One region of the Anaeromyxobacter sp. SG17 genome, then DNA from elsewhere that is predicted to be linked to it. Evidence: riboswitches for the same ligand, from Rfam matches in the RefSeq annotation. Region 1 holds a riboswitch; the other holds the start of a gene.
What was found. A riboswitch is a leader RNA that binds a small molecule or an ion and turns the genes downstream of it on or off. The one in region 1 is predicted to bind S-adenosylmethionine.

Region 1 (7,436 bases):
CGACGATCGTGGCCGTGACGACCTTCGCCGCGATCTACCTCGCCGCGACCCGGCTGTTCGGCCTCGATCCGCGCTTCGGCGCCACGCTCGGCGCGGGCGGCTCGATCTGCGGCGTGTCGGCGGCCATCGCCATCGGCGGCGCGTGCCGCGCGGAGAAGAGCCACGTCTCTGTGGCGATCTCGATGGTGATCCTCTGGGCCGTCGCGATGATCTTCCTCCTCCCCGTCGGGGCCCGGCACCTCGGCCTCGGCCCCGGCCAGGCCGGCGCCTGGATCGGCACCTCGGAGTTCGCCGACGCCGCGGGCTTCGCCGCCGCCGCCACCCTCGGCGACGAGCGCGCCATCAAGACGTTCACGCTCATGAAGGTGGTCGGGCGCGACATGTTCGTGGGGGTGTGGGCGCTCGTGGTGGCCTTCCTGTCGGTCACGCGCTGGGAGCGGAAGGGCGCCGCCGAGGCGGAGCGGGTCCGCCCGGCCGAGATCTGGCAGCGCTTCCCCAAGTTCATCCTCGGGTTCCTCGTCGCCTCGCTCGCCGTGACGGTCGTGCTCGCCTCCGTCGACTCGAAGATCGGGACGCAGTTCTCCAAGGAGGCGATCGGGCCCCTCAAGAACCTGCGCGGCTGGGCGTTCACCTGGACGTTCCTCTCGATCGGCTTCACGACCCGCTTTCGCGAGCTGACCCGGTTCGGCTGGCGCCCGTTCGCCGCGTTCGCGCTCGGCGTCCTCGTGAACGTCCCGCTCGGCTACTGGCTCTCCACCTCCGTGTTCGCGTCCTACTGGGACGCGGTGAAGTAGGAGGCCGCGATGGTCGACCACGTCACCCGCGTCACCGTGGACGCCCGCGCGCCGCGGTCCGGCGCGCTCGCCGACGCGCTCGCGGCGCGTGGGTTCGAAGTCCGCCGCGAGCGCGCTCGCATCGTCGCCGAGTCCACCACGGTCGAGGCCGGCGACGCGAAGCGCCACCTCCTCGCGCTCGGGTTCCGCGATCGGGAGTTCCAGGTGTTCCTCGAGTACGTGCGCCAGTGGGGGGTGCTGTGACCGCGCCCCTCGTCCCGCTGTTCGTGAAGCTCGCCGGCCGCGAGGTCGTGGTCGTGGGCGGCGGGGCGATGGCGGCCCTGCGCGTCCGGCAGCTCGCCGAGGCCGGCGCGCGCGTGACGGTGGTCGCGCCGGAGGTGCGCGACGACGTCGCCGCGGGCGCCGCGGCGGTGCACCGCCGGCCGTTCCGGCCCGCGGATCTCGACGCGGCCTGGCTCGCCGTCGCCGCCGCGACGCCGGCGGTGAACCGCGAGGTCGCGGAGGCCGCCGAGGCGCGGCGCCTGCTCGTGAACGCGGTCGACGATCCGGAGACCGCGACCGCGTACACCGCCGGCGTCGTCCGGCGGGGCGACGCCACGGTGGCGATCTCCACGGGCGGGCGCGCCCCTGCCCTCGCCGGGCTGCTGCGCGAGGCGCTCGACGCGCTCCTGCCGCGCGACCTCGCGTCCTGGGTGGACACCGCCGAGGCGGAGCGCGAGGGCTGGAAGCGCGCCCGCGTGCCGCTCGCCACCCGCCGCCCGCTCCTGCTCGAGAAGCTGAACTCCCTGTACGCGCGCGCGCCCTCCCCCGGCGCCGCCGCGCCGACGCCGCCGGGCCTGGTGTCGCTCGTCGGCGCGGGGCCCGGCGATCCGGGCCTCCTCACCCGGCGCGCCGCCGACCGGCTCGCCGAGGCGGAGGTCGTCCTCTACGACGCGCTCGTGGACGCCGACGTGCTGAGGCTCGCGCCGCGCGCGCACTGCTTCCAGGTCGGGAAGCGCGCCGGCCGCCCCAGCGTGTCGCAGCGCGCGATCGAGCGGCTCCTCGTGGGCGCCGCGCGGCAGGGCAAGCGCGTCGTCCGGCTCAAGTGCGGCGACCCGTTCGTCTTCGGGCGGGGCGGCGAGGAGGCGCGCGCGCTCGCCGCCGCGGGCGTGCCGTTCGAGGTCGTACCCGGGGTGTCGTCCGCCATCGCCGCGCCCGCGCTGGCCGGCATCCCGGTGACGCACCGCGGGCTCGCGGCCGGCTTCGCGGTGATCGCGGGGCACGACGAGCGGACCTACGGGCCGATCCTGGATCGGATGGGCGCCGAGACCTCGCTCACGCTCGTCGTCCTCATGGGGATCGGCGCGCGCGAGCGGATCGCGACCCGGCTCCTCTCGCGCGGGTGGGATCGGGAGACGCCCGCCGCGATCGTCCTCGGCGCGTCGTCCCCCGACGCGTTCGCCTGGAAGGGCACGCTCGCGGGGCTGCGCCACGCCGCGCTGCCCGATCACCCGGAGCTCCCCGGCACCCTCGTCATCGGCGCCGTCGCCGCCCTGCAGCTCACCTCCTCGCGCGCCGACGCGCGTGACCACGAACCGCTCGCGCCCGCGCAGAGCGCCTGAAAGGAGCCGCATGTCCCGCCCCTCAGAGCCCACCCCGCCCGTCCGGGAGACCTTCGCGGACGACCGCGAGATCGACGCCTTCGTCGAGACGCTCGGCCGCTTCGAGCGCGGTGAGATCGACGCCGACGCCTGGCGCGCCTACCGCGTGGTGCGCGGCGCCTACTCGCAGCGGCAGGACGGCCTGCACATGCTGCGCATCAAGCTGCCGCAGGGCGCGACCTCCGCCGCGCAGCTCCGCGCGCTCGCCGACGTCGCGGCGCGCTTCTCGCGCGGCTACGGGCACGTGACGACCCGCCAGAACTTCCAGGTGCACTTCGTGCGGCCGGCGGACCTCGAGCCCGCGCTCCGCCGGCTCGCGGCGGACGGCGTCACCACCTCCGGCGCGGGCGGCAACGCGGTCCGCAACGTGGTCGCCTGCCCCCTCGCCGGCGTCTCGCCGGACGAGCTCTTCGACGTGACGCCCTACGCCGAGGCGGCGACGCGCCACTTCCTGCGCCACCCGCTCGCGAACGCGCTGCCGCGCAAGTTCAAGATCGCCTTCGAGGGCTGCGCCGAGGACCACGTCGCGACGGCCATCCACGACCTCGGCTTCCGCGCGCGCGTGCGGACCGAGGGCGGGCGGACCGTGCGCGGCTTCTCGGTGACGGTCGCGGGCGGGACGGCGTCCCTGTGCACCTCCGGCGCGCCGCTCGTCGACTTCCTGCCCGCGTCGGAGCTCCTCGCGCTCGCCGAGGCGATCGTCCGCGTGTTCCACGCCCGCGGCGACCGGGTGAACAAGCAGCGCAACCGGCTCAAGTTCCTCGTCCGGTCGCTCGGGTTCGAGCCCTTCCGCGCGCTCGTCGAGGAGGAGCTCGCGCGCGTGCGGGCCGAGGGCGCCCCGCGGCTCCCGTTCGATCCCGACGCCGCGCCGGCGGACGCCCCGCCGCCCGCGCACGCGCGTCCGGAGCCTCCCACCGCCGCGGAGATCTCCGCGCGCGTCGCCGCGGCGCCGCCCCGCGGCCCCGGCGAGCCGCCGGCGGTCCTGCCCGTGCTCGCGCCGTCGCCCGCGGCGCTCGCCGCGTTCCGCGCGACGAACGTCCGGCCCCAGCGCCAGCCCGGCTTCTCCGCGGTCACCGTGTCGCTCCCGCAGGGAGACGTCACCGCCGCGCAGCTCGAGGTGCTCGCGGACCTCGCGCTCGCGCACGGCGACGGCGCCGTCCGCTTCGCGAGCGACGGCAAGGTCCTGGTGCGCTGGGTGCCGTCCGACGAGGTCCCCGCCCTGTTCGCGCGGCTCGCCGCGGCGGGGCTCGGGCGCGACGGCGCGCGGAGCGCCGCGGACGTCGTCGCCTGCCCCGGCGCGGACGTGTGCCGCCTCGCCGTGACGCGCACCCGCGGGATCGCGCGGCTCGTCGAGGAGCGCGTCCGGCAGCGGCTCGGCGCGCCCGGCCTCGCCGCCGCGCTGCCGGTCCACGTCTCCGGCTGCCCGAACGGCTGCAGCCAGCACCACCTCGCCGCCATCGGCCTGCAGGGGAGCGCGCGAAAGCTCGGCGGCCGGGCGGTCCCGCAGTACTTCGTGCTCGTCGGCGGGGGCGCGGAGGACGGCGTCGCGACGTTCGGGAAGCTGGCGGGCAAGGTGCCCGCGCGGCGCGTCCCCGAGGCCGTGGAGCGGCTCACGGCGCTGTACCTCGCCGAGCGGCGCGAGGGCGAGGCCGCCGGGCCGTTCTTCTCCCGCGCGCTCGATCGCGTGAAGGCCGTCGTCGCTCCGCTCGAGGCGCTCAGGCTCGAGGACGCCGCGCCGGAGGACTTCGTCGAGCCCGGGGCGAGCGACGACTTCAGCCCCGAGACCCAGGCGGGCGAGTGCGCCGCCTGAAAATGGAGATCCTCCGCTTGACGGGAGGCTCGTCCGCTAAATAGGATGACCACCGATCGCCGCAGCCGCGGCGATCGGAGTCCGTGGCGATTTGCGGCGTATTGCGGCCACGTTAAACCAACCGCTAAAAAGCCCCTCCCCGGCTGCCTGCAGTGCCGTCCGGCGAGGGAGAAGGAAGTCTCCAGCATGTCCTCGTCCCTCGCGGCCGCGCCCCGCGCGGCGTCCGCTTCAGCGGATCCGCACCGTCCGGAGCTGTCCCCCCTCGTCTGCCGCCGCTGCGGCGCGCGCTTCGAGCCTCGCCCCGTGGCGGTGTGCGAGGAGTGCGTCGGGCCCCTCGAGCCGGCGTACGAGAGCGACCGCGTCCTGCCCACGCGCTGGCAGATCGAGGCGCGGCCCCGCTCGATCTGGCGTTACCGCGAGTGGCTCCCCATCCTCGGCGAGCCCGTCCTCTCGCTCGACACCGGCTTCACGCCGCTCGTGGACGCGCCGGCGCTCGCCCGCGCGCTCGGCGTGCGGCGCGCGCTCGTGAAGAACGACGCGGTCTCCCACCCGACCCAGTCGTTCAAGGACCGGGTGGTGGCGGTGGCGCTGAACGCCGCGGCGGGGCTCGGCCTCGACACGGTCGGCTGCGCGTCCACCGGCAACCTCGCGAACGCCGTCGCCGCGCAGGCGGCGCGCGCCGGGCTCGCCGCCTGGATCTTCATCCCCGAGGACCTCGAGCTCGCGAAGATCGTGGGCACCGCCGTCTACGGCCCGCGCCTCGTGCGCGTGCGCGGCACGTACGACGACGTGAACCGGCTCTGCGCCCAGGTGGCGGATCGCTTCGGCTGGGGGCTCGTGAACCTGAACCTGCGCAGCTACTACGGCGAGGGCTCGAAGACCATGGCCTTCGAGATCGCGGAGCAGCTCGGCTGGCGGCTGCCCGACGCGGTCATCGCCCCGATGGCGGGCGGCTCGCTCGTGACGAAGCTCGACAAGGGCTTCCACGAGCTCGCCGGCGCCCACCTCGTGGACGGGCCGCTGCCGCGGATGTACGGGGCGCAGGCCGCCGGGTGCGCGCCCATCGTGAACCTGTTCGAGAAGGGCGGCGAGGCGATCGAGCCCGTGGTCCCCCGCACCATCGCCCGCTCGATCGCCATCGGGAACCCGGCGGACGGGCCCTTCGCGGCGAGGGCGATCCGCGCCTCGGGCGGCGCGGCGGCGGCGGTCACCGACGAGGAGCTCGTGCGCGGCATCCGCCTCCTCGCCGAGACCACCGGCGTCTTCACCGAGACCGCCGGCGGGGTCACCGTCGCCGCAGCGCTGAAGCTCGCGCGCGAGGGTAAGCTGCGCGCGCAGGACGAGCTCGTGCTCTGCATCACCGGAAACGGTCTCAAGACCATCGACGCCGTCGTCCCCGCCCTGCCGGAGACGCCGGTCATCTCAGCGAAGCTCCGCGAGGTCGCGGCGCTCGTGGACGCCTGATCCGAGGAGAGACGAAGATGCCCATCACCTTGAGGCTCCCCGCCGTGCTCGCGAAGGCCGCCGGCGGAAAGACCGTCCACGAGGCGCGCGGCGCCACCGTCGGAGAGGTCGTCGGCGACCTCGCGGGCCGCTTTCCCGAGCTCGGCCCCCGGCTTCGCGATGCGAAGGGCGAGCCGTACCCTTACGTCATCTTCTACCTGGACGACGAGGACATCCGGTTCCAGCAGGGCTTCGCGACGCCCGTGCCGGACGGCGCCGAGATCGTGGTCGTCCCCGCCATCGCAGGAGGCTAGCGAGATGTCCATCGGCCGCACCGCACAGGAGCTCCCGCCGCTGTCGCAGGAGGAGATCCTCCGCTACAGCCGCCACCTCATCATCCCGGAGGTCGGCGTCGAGGGTCAGCGCCGCCTCAAGGCGGCGCGCGTGCTCATGGTGGGCGCGGGCGGCCTCGGCTCGCCCATCGGGCTCTACCTCGCCGCCGCGGGCGTCGGCACCCTCGGGATCGTCGAGTTCGACGTGGTGGACGCGACGAACCTGCAGCGCCAGGTGCTGCACGGCACGAAGGACGTCGGCCGCAAGAAGGTCGAGTCCGCCCGCGATCGGATCCGCGATCTCAACCCGCACGTGGAGGTGGTCGCGCACGAGGCGTGGCTCACCTCCGAGAACGCGCTCGAGATCATCCGGGACTACGACCTCGTGGTGGACGGCACCGACAACTTCGCGACGCGCTACCTCGTGAACGACGCGTGCGTGCTGCTCGGCAAGCCCAACGTCTACGGCTCGATCTACCGGTTCGAGGGCCAGTCCACGGTGTTCTGCACGGACGCGGGCCCCTGCTACCGCTGCCTCTACCCGGAGCCGCCTCCCCCCGGGCTCGTGCCCTCCTGCGCGGAGGGCGGCGTGCTCGGGATCCTGCCGGGCCTCGTCGGGCTCGTGCAGGCGACCGAGACGGTGAAGCTCATCGCCGGCATCGGCGAGCCGCTCGTCGGGCGGCTCCTCCTCGTGGACGCGCTGGGGATGCAGTTCCGCACGGTGAAGCTCCGCAAGGACCCGCGCTGCCCCGCCTGCGGAACGCGCGAGATCGAGGAGCTCATCGACTACCAGCAATTCTGCGGGATCCGCGGCGGCGAGGACGAGACGGCCGGCGTGCCCGTCCTCACGGTCGCCGAGCTCGACGAGCGGCGGCGCGGCGGCGCCGACCTCGACCTCGTCGACGTGCGCGAGCCGCACGAGTGGGACATCGGCCGGATCGAGGGCGCGCGCCTCGCGCCGCTCTCCTCCTTCGCCGACGCGCTCCGCACCTTCGACAGCGCGCGCGACGTGGTCCTCTACTGCAAGAGCGGCGTGCGCAGCGCGAAGGCGGTGCGCCAGCTCCAGGAGGCAGGGTTCAAGCGCGTGTGGAACCTCGAGGGCGGCATCCTCCGCTGGAGCGAGGAGATCGACCCCACCGTGCCGCGGTACTGACCGTGCCCGCCTCCGCGCGCCCCCGCGCCGCCCCGCCGCTCGAGACGATCCTCGACGCCGTGGGCGGCACGCCCGTCGTGAAGCTCCGCCGCGTGGTCCCTCCCGGCGCGGCGGAGGTGCTCGCGAAGCTCGAGTCCATGAACCCGGGCGGCTCGGTCAAGGACCGCATCGCGGTCGCCATGATCGAGGCGGCCGAGCGCGACGGCCGGCTCGCGCCCGGGGGGCGCGTGGTGGAGCCGACGAGCGGGAACACCGGGCTGGGGC
Region 2 (7,436 bases), on a different contig from region 1:
TCGAGCGCGCGAACGAGGTGTGGAATCGCCCGGGCGTCGCCGTACCTCGCGAGGAAGGCAGCGCCACCGACGGGACTCTCGTCGAGCACTCGAACGAGAGCAGCAAGAATCCGATCGTCGCGAGCCTGCGTTCGGACCAGCGCCATCGCGAGCCGGGTGCGCTCCGCGACATCTCGCGCCGCGTGGAAGGAGGCGAGGAGGGAATCCAGCGATGGCTTCGGGCGAGTCGGCATGAGATCTCCGGCGAAGAGGTGAGCCTCCCGCGTCGTCCAGTCTGCGGACGAAGGGTCCGCGGTCCCGACGGCGTGTCCGCCGCCATTCCGGTCCTGGAACGCGAAGCGACTCGGACGGCGGGTGCATGAGCAATTCGCGTGCCGTCGGCAAACGACAGGACTGTGCTGACCTCGCGAACTGCGGTTATGATTCAAAGGGATGACCGTACGGATCCACATGCCGGAAGAGGCGCTGGCGACGTTTTGCCGGAAACATCGCGTCAGCAGGCTCGCGCTGTTTGGATCCGTTCTACGAGACGACTTCCGGCCAGACAGCGACGTGGACGTTCTCGTCGAGTTCCAGCCAGGGGCCCGGGCCGGGTTCCTGAAGCTCGCCGAGATGGAGCTCGAGCTCGGCGCCATGCTCGGCCGGAAGGTCGATCTGAGGACACCGGGAGAGCTGAGCCGGTACTTCCGCGACGAAGTTCTAGCGAACGCCGAGGTCCAGTTTGCGACCTGACGACGTCATCCGGCTGCGGCACATGCTGGACGCCGCGCGCGAGGCGATGTCGTTCGCGGCTGGACGCTCGCGGGGCGATCTCGAGCGCGATCGCATGCTGGTCTTGGCGATAGTCAAAGACGTCGAGATCATCGGCGAGGCTGCCGCGCGGGTCAGCCCTGCGATGCAGGCATCACACCCGGAGATCCCGTGGGCGCAGATCATCGCGACGCGCAACCGTCTGATTCATGCGTACTTCGACGTGGACCTTCAGGTCGTCTGGGACACGGTGACGGATGACCTCCCGCAGCTCGTCCGTCTGCTGGAGCCTTTCGTGCCGTCGTAATGCGGCAAGGTGCGAGAACCCGCGCTGAGCGACTTCATTCACGGGTGCCGTCACGGACGACCCGCCCGCCGAAGCGACGAGTCCTGGTCGTCCGGGAAGCCCGCGTAACCTTCGGCTGCGCTCTCATCGTGCATGCGTCGAGGCTAGCGGCAGTACGGACACGCTCGATCGCCGCCATTGTCAACGTGAGCCGCGTGTCGTGTGGTGCGTCCTACTTCCCGCCCGAAAGCCGCTTCCACGCAGCCAGGTACCGCGCCATCCGCTCCGCGTCCGCGTCCCCGAACGTCGCGAGCCTGCGAACGTCCATGTTGTCGAGGAGATCTGCGCGCTTCACCGTCGCGGCGAGCTCATCGAGGGAAACGCGCTCGATGAACGCTGCGTAGTCCTCTCCGGGCCGCTTCGTCAGCGCAACGATCGCGGTCACCTCTCGCTCTGGGTACCCGCGCCGTCGCAGTTCGTCGGGCGTGATGTCCGTGTCCTCGAGCACGTCGTGGAGCACGGCGACGCGCCGCGCCTCGTCGGTGGTCATCGCGAGCATGACGCGGAGCGGGTGGAGGATGTACGGGGCGCCGCCCTTGTCGACGGCGTTCCGGTGCTTCCCGGCCGCGAGCGCGACTGCGTCCGCGACGGTGGGGGTCTGCATGGCGAGTCTCTCCTGTGTGCGGGTCAAGTCTCGGCTGCCGGCAATCCACGGGCTCATTCCACGTCACCTCGGAACTCGTGGACGAAACGCTCCTGCGCGGCGTTCTCGATCGCGCGACCGCGGGCTGCGCGCACGACGGCAATGGCCTCCGCGGGAGGCGTGCCGCGCGCGACGAGGCAGGACGCGGCGATGGTGCCCGCTCGCCCGACGCCGCCCCAGCAGTGCACGACCACGTCCTGCCCCCGCTCGAGCGCGTGCAGGATGCGGCCCACGAGCCGGCGGGCAGAGGCGAGATCCGTGGGCGCCCACATGTCCGCGATGGGATAGTGAATCCACCTGAGCCGTTCCCGGCGCGCCTCGCCGTCGAGGTCGCCGAGCTCCGCGATCTCGAACCGCTCGAGCAGGGTCACGAGCACCTTCGCACCGTGCACCCGCGCGATCGCCTCCACGTCCTCGCGCAGCCGGACGTCGGAGTCGGGGTCTCGTCCCGCCACCCAGCGGCCGGGCGCGCGCGTCAGGCCGAGCCGGCCCGGAAGAGCGAGCGCGGACGCGGGGAGGTAGTCGACGCGAAGCGCGTACGGTTCCATGAGGTCTCCTTTCTCGTCGAGAGTGGGGCGAGGCCCGAGCCGACACACGGCTCAGGCCGACGCCGGCCCGGGGATCGCGAACGCGGGCTCCTCCTGGAGCGCCGCCGCCTCGAGGCGCGCCTGCTCGGCGCCGGCCGCGTCTCCGGTCGCCTTGGCGACCGCCGCCTTCGCCTCCCATGCCTCGCGCGAGGCGGGGTGGAGCAGCGTGACGGCGTCGGCGAGCGCGCGCGCCTCGGCCGGCTTCCCGGTGGCGAGGTGGTAGCGCACCATCGCGAGGTGCGACGGCACGTCGACGGTCCCACCCCGCTGCAGCAGCGCGTAGAGCCGAGGCGTCGACGCATCGTCCGCGGCGCGCTCCAGGTCGGCGAGCGCCGCCTGGATGCGACCGGTGATCACCTCGAACGAGTGGCGGAACGGGGGCACCAGCGGGTCCTTCCCGATGGCGATGCTGATCTGCTCGAAGGCCATCTCCATCTCTCCCGAGTAGTCGCAGGCCACCGCGAAGGCCCAGTGCAGGTGGGCGGAGTCGAGCCCCACCTTGCGGGCCTCGGCGAGGACCTCGCGGTACACGCTCACCGCCTCGTCCGCCCGCCGCTGCTCCACGAGGTCGTAGGCGCGGCGCATCTCTCCCAGCAGTCGGTCCGTCGTCTTCCTGGGGGGCATCTCGTCTCCTCCTGCGCCGTCGCGGCGTCGTCGGTTGCGGACCGGTCGATCCCGGGCCGGTGAACGCTTCAGGACTGCCGTGCCGGACGCGCGGGGGAAGCCGCCGCGTGCCCGGAGCGCTCGTCGCGAGCGAGGGCGGTCGCGCGCGCGAGCGCCGCCTGCGCGCCGTCGAGGTCGCCACGTCGAATGCAATCGCAGGCGATGGCGAGGTGCGAGGCGACGCCGAGCGGATAGCAGATCATTGCGCAATCGTCTTTCCCGGGACGCACGGGTCCCGTCCCGCTGCCGGGCAGCGGGTTCGATGGTCTGGGCGAGGACAGGGGCGCCGGCAGGAACACCCTACACGGCGCACGGACAGGCCGAACCGGGCGCAGGCTGCCCGGGCGACCCGTACGGCCGACGTGGCATCGCTGCGCCCGTGGGGCGCCGCGAGGATCACGCCCGGGGTCCCGGTTACGTCGCTCTCTCGTGGGTCATGGGGCCTCCATCGCAGGCGGCATTGCCACATCCCCGGGATACCGGGAGCTGGCCGAGGGTCATCGGGCCGCCGCCCTCGCCTCGTCTTGATGGAATGACATCGAACATCGGAGGCACGTATTTATACCATTCGTGGAGAAATGTCAATCTGCGGACCAATCGTGCCCAATAGGGAGCTCACCGTTCATCCCGGTGTCCCGCCCTCCCGGGACGAGCTGCAGAGCCAGCCGCTTCCCGGCCGGTGAGGTCCGGCTGCCCGGCGACTCCCATCACGACCCGCACCTCGTGCGTCCCGCCATCGTCGACGAGCGGGATCGCCCGCGGATCGACCGCCACGCCGTCCAGCTCCGCGAGGGCGATCCCGCGGCACCGCCGCTCGAAGTTGTCGACCGTGATCTCGTACCGCGTCGACCCGAGCCGCCAGGTGATCCCGTAGCCGGGCCAGGACGCCGGGATGCAGGGATCGAGCTCGAAGGTCTCGCCTTGCCTCCGGAGCCCGAGGATGCTCTCGAGCCCGGCGCGGTACATCCAGCCGGCCGATCCCGTGTACCAGGTCCACCCCGCGCGCCCCGCGTGCTCGGGGTGGGCGCAGACGTCGCCCGCGACGACGTAGGGCTCTCCCCGATAGTGCGCGACGTCCGCGCCGGTGCGGGTGTGGTTCACCGGGTTCAGCATGTGGAACAGCTCCGCCGCCTCGTCGCCGCTCCCGAGCTTCGCGAGCGCCATCACGATCCACGCGGCGGCGTGCGTGTACTGACCGCCGTTCTCGCGCACGCCGGGCGGGTAGCCCTTGATGTAGCCGGGCTCCTGCCTCGACCGATCGAAGGGCGGCGTGAGCAGCACGACGACCTGGGCCCCTCGACGCACCAGGTGAGTTCGGACCGAATCCATCGCGCGGTCGGCGAGACGCGCCGGGGCGGCTCCGGAGAGCACCGCCCAGGACTGGGCGATCGAGTCGATCGAGCACTCGTCGTTCTGGGCCGAGCCGAGCGGTGAGCCGTCGTCGTAGTAGCCGCGCCGGTACCACTCCCCGTCCCAGCTCCGCTCGAGCGCCTCGGCGAGCCGGGCTGCCTCGGCGCGGTAGCGCCCCGCGCGATCGGCCTCGCCACGCGCCGCGCAGAGCGTGGCGAAGTCCTTGAGGACCGCGTGAAGGAAGAAGCCGAGCCAGACGCTCTCGCCGCGTCCCTCCCTGCCCACGCGGTTCATCCCGTCGTTCCAGTCGCCGCTCCCCATGAGCGGCAGGCCGTGGACGCCCGAGGTGAGCCCGCGCTCGAGGGCGCGCACGCAGTGCTCGAAGAGCGAGGCGTCCTCTTCCGAGACGCGGGGCTGGGCGTACGCGTCGTGAGCGCCCGGCGCGAGCGGCTCACCTTCGAGGAACGGGACGCGCTCGTCGAGCACGCCGGCGTCGCCCGTCGTGCGGACGTAGTGCGCCACCGCGTACGGCAGCCAGACGAGATCGTCCGAGCAACGGGTGCGCGTCCCGCGCCCGCTCGGCGGATGCCACCAGTGCTGCACGTCTCCCTCGCGGAACTGCCGCGCCGCGGCGCGGAGGAGGTGCTCGCGGACGAGCGTCGGCCGCGCCATCGCGAGCGCCATCGCGTCCTGGAGCTGATCCCTGAACCCGAACGCGCCGCCGGGCTGATGGTAGCCGGTCCGCGCCCACATCCGGCAGGAGAGGTCCTGCTGCAGGAGCCACCGGTTCATGAGGACGTCGAAGGAGTCGTCGGGCGTCCGGACCTGCACCGCACCGAGCGTGTCCTCCCACGTCCGCCTCACGGCGGCGAGCGCGGCCTCCGCGGCCTCGGCGCGGCCGTGGCGTCCGATGAGCTCCCGAACCTGCGCCACGTCTCTCCCCTCGCCGAGGAGAAACACGACCCGCCGGGTCTCGCCCGGCTCGAGCTCGATGGCGACGTGCAGCGCCGCGCAGGGATCGAGCCCCGCGCCGAAGCGAGCGGGGAGCTCCACGAGGCCGAGGGCGGCGGGCCGTGCCAGCGAGCCGTTCCGGCCGAGGAAGGCGGTGCGGTCGCCGGTCGCGGAGCGGAGCGCCTCGCTCGCGTGGGCGAACGCGACCCGGCCGGCGAACTCGTGGTTCCAGGCGTTCGTCGCGAGGACCGCGCCGGTCTGCGCGTCCTGCCGCGTGACGACGTGCTGGTTTTGACCGGCCTGCGGGGGGCCGAGGACCCACTCGCTGTACCCGAAGACGGAGAGGCGTCGCGGCGCGCCGCTCTCGTTCGTGAGCGTGAGGAGCGAGAGCTTCACCGGATCCGCGCCGTCCACGAACACGTCGAGGGCGTGGCGCACGCCGTTCGTCGCCCGCTCGAAGCGGGTCACGCCCGCCGCGTGGCGGATCACGAACCGGCCCGACGCGCCGGTGCGGGGCAGCGGCCCCGGCGTGGGCGACCACGCCTCGCCGCTCTCGTCATCGCGGAGGAGGATGGCCTCGGAGGTCGGATCGCTCACCGGATCGTTGGCGAACGGCGTGAGACGGTTCTCGCGGCTGTTCTCGGACCAGGTGAAGGACGACCCCGACGCCGTGACGACCGTCCCGAACACCGGGCTCGCGATGACGTTCGCCCACGGAAGCGGCGTCTCCTCGGCCCCCTCGAGGACGATGACGTACTCCCGCCCGGCATCGGCGAAGCCCCCTGTGCCGTTCCAGAGGGCGAGCGGCGGCACCTCGGGAGGCGCGCCGTGCTCGGGCGCCGAGCCGCGCCTCGCAGGCGGGGCGGGCGCGAGCGCTGCAGGCTCCGCCGGCTGGGGCGCGTGGCGCTCGAGCTGCTGCGCGAGCGATCCGGCTCCTCCCAGGAGGATCGCGCGGGCCACCGACGAGAGCAGGAGGCGCTCGGCCTCGCTCATCCGGTCTCCGCGCAGGAGGTACGCGCCGCCCGGCTTGTGCTTCCACGTCCGCCAGGGCCCCTCGTCGAGGAGCGCCGCGAGCCGCGCGTGCATCTCGTCGAGGTAGCTCACCGGGTGCTCGTTCAGGAGCACCACGTCCGCGCGGAGTCCCTTGAGGCGCCAGTACTCCTGGGCCTGGAGGACCTGGCGGACGAGGGGGAGATCCGCCTCCGAGACGATCCGCACGAGCAGGACCGGGAGGTCGCCGGAGACGCCGTGTCCCCAGAGCCCCTCCTGGCCGAGCTCGTTCCGGGCGAGGATCTCCGGGCCCGGCCGCAGCGACGCGTCGGCGTAGAGCACGCGCGAGGCGAGGCGCTCGAAGAGGAGGGCCTCCTCGCTCGAGATGCCGAGGTGGTGGAGCCTGCTGCGCGCGTGCGCGAACGCGAGCGCGAACGTGCGCGCTGCGGCGGTGGGGTCGTGGTAGCGCTGCGCCAGCGCGAGGGCCGTCTCCCGGCTCGTCGCCATCCCGGTCGCGAACGACAGCCTCACCACGCCGCCGGGCGCGAGCCGCACGCGCTGCCGCAGGCTCACGATGGGATCGAGCAGGATGCCGGTCGTGCCGGAGAGCGCGCGGCCGTCGAGCGCCTGCGGATCCTCCGGGCCGCGACCGCGGCCGAGGAAGCGTTCGCGGTCGCTCTCCCACTCCACCGGTCCCTGCGTCCGGCCCTCCTGGCCGATCACGTGCACCGCGAAGACCTCGGCGTCGTCCGGGGCGCGCCGCCGACGCCGGCAGACGAGCGCGTTGCACTCCGGGACGTACTCCGACTCGACGAAGAGCTTGCCGAAGGCGGGGTGGGCGAGGTCGTCGGCGGTCGGCGCGAGGACGATCTCGGCGTAGCTCGTCACCTCGAGCTCGCGAGGGCGATCGCCGAGGTTCGTCACCTCGAGGCGGCGCACCTCGACGTCGTCCTCGGGCGAGACCGCGACGTCGAGCCGGGTCGCGAGGTCATCGTCCCTCCGCTGGAACGTCGCCTTGTCGATCGTGAACGTGACGACATCGTCCCCGCCGGCCCGCGCGGTCGGCTGGTGCGTCGCGGACCACACCCGACCGCTCCGGACGTCGCGGAGGTAGAGGTACTGGCCTCCGAGGTCGCGCGTCGCGTCCCGGCGCCAG

Region 2: it holds a riboswitch for S-adenosylmethionine, as region 1 does, so the genes downstream of both, MNY60_RS01395 (tetratricopeptide repeat protein) here and thrC (threonine synthase) in region 1, are expected to answer to the same signal.

Annotation. Positions count from the first base shown of each region.
Region 1 covers NZ_JALCYX010000001.1:53,708-61,143, forward strand. Annotated here, with positions in the region: gene MNY60_RS00270 (YeiH family protein) at 1-794, shown strand, start outside; gene MNY60_RS00275 (hypothetical protein) at 804-1,037, shown strand; gene cobA (uroporphyrinogen-III C-methyltransferase) at 1,034-2,395, shown strand; gene MNY60_RS00285 (nitrite/sulfite reductase) at 2,406-4,244, shown strand; SAM riboswitch at 4,318-4,393, shown strand; gene thrC (threonine synthase) at 4,431-5,708, shown strand; gene MNY60_RS00295 (MoaD/ThiS family protein) at 5,726-6,001, shown strand; gene moeB (molybdopterin-synthase adenylyltransferase MoeB) at 6,006-7,172, shown strand; gene cysK (cysteine synthase A) at 7,175-7,436, shown strand, end outside.
Region 2 covers NZ_JALCYX010000002.1:69,130-76,565, reverse strand. Annotated here, with positions in the region: gene MNY60_RS01420 (SEC-C metal-binding domain-containing protein) at 1-233, opposite strand, end outside; gene MNY60_RS01415 (nucleotidyltransferase family protein) at 433-732, shown strand; gene MNY60_RS01410 (DUF86 domain-containing protein) at 755-1,057, shown strand; gene MNY60_RS01405 (GTP pyrophosphokinase) at 1,269-1,700, opposite strand; gene MNY60_RS01400 (cyclin-dependent kinase inhibitor 3 family protein) at 1,754-2,287, opposite strand; gene MNY60_RS01395 (tetratricopeptide repeat protein) at 2,339-2,950, opposite strand; SAM riboswitch class I at 3,432-3,523, opposite strand; gene MNY60_RS01390 (GH36-type glycosyl hydrolase domain-containing protein) at 3,605-7,436, opposite strand, start outside.